Regions from separate parts of the Streptomyces sp. B6B3 genome, predicted to be linked through region 2. Evidence: riboswitches for the same ligand, from Rfam matches in the RefSeq annotation. Region 2 holds a riboswitch; the other holds the start of a gene.

Region 1 (3,400 bases), on a different contig from region 2:
TCGTCGTCGAAGTGCGTGTAGTACAGGTCGATGTGATCGGTGTTCAGCCGACGCAGCGACTCCTCGGCGGCACGCTTGATGGTGGCCGGGGCGAGGCCGCGGAAGTCGGGATGGGCGCCGACCTTGGTGGCGATGACCGCGTCCTCGCGGCGCCGGCCGCGACGGGACAGCCAGCGGCCGATGATCGTCTCGGACTCACCCCCCTCGTTGCCGGCAACCCAGGCGCTGTACGAGTCGGCGGTGTCCACGAAGGTGCCGCCGGCCGCGGCGAACGCGTCGAGCACCGCGAACGACTCGGACTGGTCGGCGGTCCAGCCGAAGACGTTGCCGCCCAGGCAGAGCGGGGAGACCCGGAGGGAGCCGACGGACGACCGCGGAGCGTGCCGAGGGGAGTGGAGATCATCGACCATGGCCGGAAGTCTACGTCCGGCGGCCGGATCCCACTCTGGTCCGCCCTCGGTCCGCCCTCGGTCCGCCCTCGCTCCGCCCTCGCTCCGGTCCGAGCGCAGGCGAAGGCCGACGGCCCTGGCGTCGGGGGGAGCCACCAGGACCGCCGGCGTCTGGGGGAGCCGCTCGGCTCAGACGGTCAGGCCCTTGTCGCGCAGCCAGGCCAGCGGGTCTACGGGGTCGCCGCCGCCGGGGCGCACCTCCAGGTGCAGGTGCGGTCCGGTGGAGTTGCCGGTGGAGCCGACCAGGCCGATGGTGTCGCCGGTGGTGACCTCCTGGCCCACGCCGACGTTCATCGAGGACAGGTGGCAGTACCAGACCTCGGTGCCGTCCTCCAGCTCCACGATGATCCGGTACCCGTAGGAACCGGCCCACGCGGCCTCGGCGATGACGCCGGTGTGCACGTTCTTCACGGGGGTGCCGGTGGGGGCCGAGAAGTCCTGCCCCGTGTGGTCGGCGGCCCACAGCGAGCCGCTCTCGCCGAAGTAGGAGGAGAGGCTGTAGTCGGAGAGCGGGAGGGTGTAGCTGGCGCGCAGCTCGGCCAGCCGCTCGGCCTCCTCGCGCTCCCTCCGCTCCTGCTCGGCGGCCTCGCGCTCGGCCTCCGCCTGGGCGGCGGCCTCGTCGGCGGCGCTGGCCTCGGCCTCGGCGAGCGCGGTCCGCAGGGCCTCGTCGGCGGCGTTGGTCTCCTGCTGGTCGGCCTGCTGGAGGATGCGGGCGCGCAGCGCCTCGCCGGCGTCGGACCGGCCGGCCTCCATGTCGGCCTCGGTGATGCCGGCCGTGGTGAACGGCGCCTGGGCCACCATCTCGGTGACGGAGTCGGAGGTGCCGGACTCGGAGCCGTCCTCCGCGCCGCCGGGCACCAGGTCGCCGATCAGCGGCAGGCTCTGGGGTATCGAGCGGACCTTGTCGGCGGCACCGTCCAGGCCCGGCACGGAGCCCGCGCCGTCCTCGTGGGCGGTGGCCATGCCGCCCGCGCCGACCGCGGCGATCACGCCGACGCCGAGCACGGCCCGGCTGCGGGCCATGGTGCCGCCGCGCTGGCGGGCGACCCGGTGCCGGCCGCGGAGCGGGCGGATGCTGTCCTCGCTCGGGTTCCACTCGCCGGTGTCGCCCGCGCCCGGGCCGTCGGGGCCCACGGGGCCGAACGCCTCGACCGGCCCGTAGTCCTCGGCGGCCGCGAACGCCTCGGCGGGCGCCGCCGGGTGGACGGGGGTGATCGGCGAGATCGGTGAGATCGGGGCGACGCCCTGGGGACCGCCCGGATACGTGGGCTGGGAGTACTCGGGGTACTCGGCGTGGCGGAGGCCGTGCTCGCCGAAGGGCGGCGTCAGGCCGGCGTCGCCGCCGAACGAGGTGTCCGCCAGGTTCGGTCCGAGACCCGCGAACTCGGCGGTCATCGCCGGTGATTCCGGGGCCTGTTGTGGGTAGTAAGCAGGAGTGCCGTAGGCGTGGGCGTAGGGGTCGTCGTGCGCGATGTCGCGCGGATCCGCATAGGTGTCAGCCAGGGCGGCATACCGGTTCGACGCCACGGAGGCGCTCTCCTTTCCTTCCTTCGCCTACCGGGTTAGCTGACGGGTTCGGAGCAGGAAGGTCTCCTACGGGTTGAGGCGGTTACCCAGCCTCTGCCCGATTCACCCCATATGGTGGTTCCCCGGTTCCTTGGTGCAGTTGTGACGCACACGCCGGATTCGGCGACGAAGCACGGCGCCGTCCTTGCGACGGCGGTGACGACCGCGCTGCGTTATCGAACGTTAATAGACGCCCTCACGGAATTCCAAGTGTCTGCGGGAAATAAAACCCGTGCGAGGCGCGGGACTTTAGGGAACCAAGGCTGTTAAATCGGGCATAACTTCTCGCCGATGTGGTCCACGACTCATCTGACGGTGCGTCAATTGTTATGCGCTGTGGTGCGTGCCGCTCACCCAGCGTGAATTCTCACTCGGTGTCGTCCGGCGAGAGCCGGCCCTCCAACGCGTCGGGGAGCCGCCGGTGCAGTTCCTCGGCCGTGTCTTCCACCGACTGCTCCCCGGGCTCGTCGAGCATGCGGGACACCTCGTCCCGGAGCGTCTCGGAGAACACCGGGTAGTACTCCGTGGCCGGGCGCGGTTCGGCGTCCCGCAGGGCACACCACAGCAGTTCGTGGTAGTCCCGCTCGAACTCGGTGGGACCCTCCGACCGCGCCGCCACCTCGTCCTCGTTCCGTGCCGGGATGCGCACCGCGGTCGAGGCACACCCCGGGTCATCCGGATCGGACAGGTCGTAGGCGTCACGCAGCGCCGGGGCGAAGCCTCCGTCGAACAGCCTGCGCTGGTTGTCCACGTCCCTCGTCAGGAAGCGGATCAGTTCCTCGGCGTCGGCCTGCCGGTCACTGTCCGCGGAGACAGCGAGGCTCTGCCCGCCCAGGACCGCCTCCCCGGGCAGGGTGGCGACCCCGTACTCCCCGTTCGTGGGCAGGCGGTTGAGGGCGTAGGGCCAGCCACGCATCAGCGCGGTGCCACCGTCCTCGTCGATGAACTCGGCGAGCGCAGTCGACTCGTCGGCCTCGTAGGACACCGGGCTGAGGACACCGGAGTCGGCTATGCTCCTCAACGCGTCCAGACCGACCGTTAGTTCTTCGATGCTGCCGGTGTAGTCCCCGTCGTCGTCCACCACGTCGACGCCCCCTCCCTCAGCGCTCCAGAACGTCTCCAGGATGTTGACGGCCAGCCCTTCGTAGGGACGCAACTGGGTGACCAGGGCCGAGTGGTCCTGTCCGGTCTCCCAGCCGCCGATCAGTTCGGCCATGCTGACGGCCTCGGTCAGGTCCTCGCGCGTGTGGTCCTGCGCGGTCAACAGGTCCTCACGGTAGTAGAGCAGCCCGACATCGGTGTTGAACGGCACCGCGTACGTCCCGTCCTCCCACCGGCCCGCCTCCACGGCCTCGGGCAGGAAGTTGACGCCCTCCACCAGGGCG
Region 2 (3,400 bases):
GCCGCCGTTCAGGATGTTCATCATCGGCACCGGGAGCAGATGCGCGTTCGGGCCGCCGAGGTAGCGGAAGAGCGGCAGGTCGCGGGACTCGGCGGCGGCGTGCGCGACGGCGAGGGAGACGCCCAGGATGGCGTTCGCGCCGAGCGCCGACTTGTCGGCGGTCGCGTCGAGGTCGAACATCGCCTGGTCGATCAGCCGCTGTTCGGTGGCGTCGTAGCCGACGAGCTCGGGGCCGATCTGCTCGCTGACCGCGAGCACCGCCTTCTCCACGCCCTTGCCCTGGTACCTGCTGCCATCGCCGTCGCGCAGCTCCAGCGCCTCGAAGGCTCCGGTGGAGGCGCCCGAGGGCACCGCCGCGCGACCGGTGCTGTGGTCGTCGAGGTGAACCTCGACCTCGACCGTCGGATTGCCTCGCGAGTCGAGGATCTCCCGGGCTACGACGACGTCGATGGAGGACACAGGGGTCTCCTTTTTGTGTCAGATGATGTCTCACGGCCGGCTTCAGCCCTGAAGAGCCTAGCCGCCCGCGGAACCGCCTTCGGCCCCGAGTCCGCCGCGGGACGGTCTTTTTGTTTAAAAGCGGAAGAAAACCCGGTGCGGGACGCGTGAACGCCCACACCGGGTTCCTCCGGCCGGCTCGCGCCGGCCTGCCAGCCCTGTGGTGAGGATTACAGGGACAGCTCCTGACCGGGGTAGATCAGGTTGGGGTCGCCGCCGATGACGGACTCGTTGGCCGAGTAGACGTCCTCCCAGCTGACGCCGTGCGCGTTGGCGATCGCGGAGAGCGTGTCGCCTTCGACCACGGTGTAGGTGGAGCCGCCCTGCGCGGAGCGCTGCTCCGGCTCGGGAGCCGGCGCCGGCTCCTCGGTGGCGGTGCCGCTCGGGTCCACCTCGGCCGCCGGGCCGTCGGCGGTGAGGCCCGCCTGCGGTCCGCAGACCGGCCAGGCGCCCGGACCCTGCATGCCGAGCAGGACCTCGGCGGTGGCGATCTGCTGGTCCTTGGTGGCCAGGTCGGCGCGGGAGGCGTACTGCGTGCCGCCGGCCGCCTCCCAGGAGGACTGGGTGAACTGCAGGCCGCCGTAGAAACCGTTGCCGGTGTTGATGGCCCAGTCGCCGCCCGACTCACACTGGGCAACGGCGTCCCAGGTGTCGACGGAGGCGGCCTCGGCGCTGGTGGCGCCCAGGAGCGGGATGGCGACGGCTACGCCGGTGACACCGGCCGCCGCGGCGATCCGGGTCGGCTTGGACGGACGACGATGACGACCCTTGCCGGAAAAGAGCATGACGTTCCTTCTCACCGACGCCTACGAGGTGAGCTGTCGGGTTCGGGCCGGTGAGTGGCCCGGCCGGGACGGAAGGACGGTTGATCCGTCCGCCGCCGGCTTCACCCCAAGCCGCCCGGTCGGTGGTCCGACCGACACGGCATCCACGGTCCGGCGTTCGGTGCTGCTGACCGCCGGTTCATGGCCGGGTCCCCCGCTCCTGCCTGCGGTGTGACGCGTACTGGTGGCTCCCGGGCCGCGGCAGGATTCGGCGTTGCGGCCCTCGGCACCCGACGAAAGCCGAGCGCTGGGACACTAAACACAGGGCAACTAACGATTCAAGAACGATCAAGATCGCTCATTCGGGGCGACTTGACTGAGAGCAGGCGCATCGGCGCAGGTGAGCGGCGATCGGGACACTGCGGATCAGTCGGACACTCCCAAAACGGGAGAGATGATCGTCACACCAAATCAGGGCAGGAAACGGGTCATGGCGGGAGCTAGTTGCCCGTAACGGTCAAGTCCAGCTCCTGACCCGGAAATATCCTGTCCGGATCGTCGCCTATGAGGGACTTGTTCGCCTGGTACAGGGCGGACCAGCCACCGGGGACCCCGAGGTCGTCGGCTATGGAGCACAGCGAGTCGCCGCTGCGCACGTCGTAGCGGTCGACGTCGTTGGGTCGCAAGCCGCTTTCCGCGGGGTCCGGGTCGCCACGGTGGCGGCCGGTCGGGGTGTGCCCCGTGCCCCCGGCGCTCCCGGCGCCTTCGGCTCCGGAGTCCTCCGCGGTGCCGTCCTGGGCGGCGGAGCCGCCCGACGCGTCGGCGTCGGCCTCGGAGGAGTCGGAGCCCTCTCCCTCGGCGGCGGAGCCGCCGGAGGCGTCGCTCCCGGAGTCGGAGGCGCCGGAGCCGTTCTCCGAGCCCGGGGAGCCGTTCTCGGCGGCCGAGCCGTCGCCCGAGGCGCCGTCGTCGGCGTCGGAGCCGCCCTCGGACTCGTCGGAGGCGCCGTCGTCGGCGCCAGCGCCGCTCTCGGCACCGGAGGCGCCGTCGTCGGCGGCCGAGCCGTCGTCCGAGGCGCCGGAGCCGTCCTCGGCGGCGTCAGATCCGCCGGAGGCGTCGCTCCCGGAGTCGGAGCCGTCCTGTGAGTCCGAGGAGCCGTTCCCGGAGTCCGAGCCGTCGTCCTCGCCGTCGGAACCGTCCGCGGAGCCCGAGGCGCCGTCGTCGGCCTCGGAGCCGTTCTCCGAGCCGTCCGAGCCGTTCCCGTCGCCGGAGGCGCCCGCGTCGTCCTCGGAACCGCCGGAGGCATCCGTGTCCGTCGGGGGAACGCCCAGCTCGGGGTTCTCGTCGCGGTACTCGCCCCAGAGGCCGGAGAGCAGCGCGCAGCCGGGGAAGCCGTCCAGTCCCTGGTCGGCGAGTATCCGCTCGGCCACGGTGATCTGCTGGGCCCGGCTGGCCAGGTCGGGACGGTCGGCGAACTCGAGACCGCCGTAGTCCTCCCACATGCCCAGGGTGAGCTGGAACCCGCCGTAGTACCCGTTGCCGCTGTTGGCGCTCCACACGCCGCCGCTCTCGCATTCGGCCGTGCGATCCCAGGCCCCGTCGCTGATCGCCTGGGCCGAGCCGGCCCCGAGCAGCGGCAGTGCCAGCCCCGCGCCGGTCACCCCGAAGGCGACGAGGAGGGCGGGCGCCTGCTTGGGGCGCCGGTGACGACCATTTCCGGAGAGCATCTGACGGCCTCTCATGCGACGAACATGGATCACGACAGCGAACACCGATGCGAAAAGCATCGCGTTGCGGGCAGACGCTAACCCGCCGCATCGACGATCACAAGCCGATCCCGCACAGATCACATGAGGATCACACTACTGACGCTACGTCATCCGAGCTGGTGCGAATTCCACGGGCAGTGATCGAAGTCCACGCATGATCAGACCCCCACGCCACCGCAGATCGTCTGGATCCACAGCAAGCCGGACATCTGGCAGCCTGCGTAGCAACGTCCCGATCGCAACCCGGCCCTCCAGTCGCGCCAGCGGCGCGCCCAGGCAGTAGTGGATGCCGTGGCCGTACCCCAGATGCGGGTTGTCCCGCCGGCCGAGGTCCAACAGGTCGGGCGCCTCGAACCTGGCCGGATCCCGATC

The links. Region 2 has a riboswitch for cyclic di-AMP ahead of ABGB06_RS06755 (transglycosylase family protein). Riboswitches for the same ligand answer to the same signal wherever they lie in the genome.
Region 1: it holds a riboswitch for cyclic di-AMP, as region 2 does, so the genes downstream of both, ABGB06_RS37310 (M23 family metallopeptidase) here and ABGB06_RS06755 (transglycosylase family protein) in region 2, are expected to answer to the same signal.

The regions. Positions count from the first base shown of each region.
Region 1 covers NZ_JBDPLU010000035.1:27,839-31,238, forward strand. Annotated here, with positions in the region: gene ABGB06_RS37305 (aldo/keto reductase) at 1-410, opposite strand, end outside; gene ABGB06_RS37310 (M23 family metallopeptidase) at 579-1,976, opposite strand; cyclic di-AMP (ydaO/yuaA leader) riboswitch at 1,984-2,151, opposite strand; gene ABGB06_RS37315 (extracellular solute-binding protein) at 2,383-3,400, opposite strand, start outside.
Region 2 covers NZ_JBDPLU010000002.1:559,044-562,443, forward strand. Annotated here, with positions in the region: gene eno (phosphopyruvate hydratase) at 1-459, opposite strand, end outside; gene ABGB06_RS06755 (transglycosylase family protein) at 669-1,283, opposite strand; cyclic di-AMP (ydaO/yuaA leader) riboswitch at 1,287-1,449, opposite strand; gene ABGB06_RS06760 (transglycosylase family protein) at 1,763-3,001, opposite strand; gene ABGB06_RS06765 (cytochrome P450) at 3,131-3,400, opposite strand, start outside.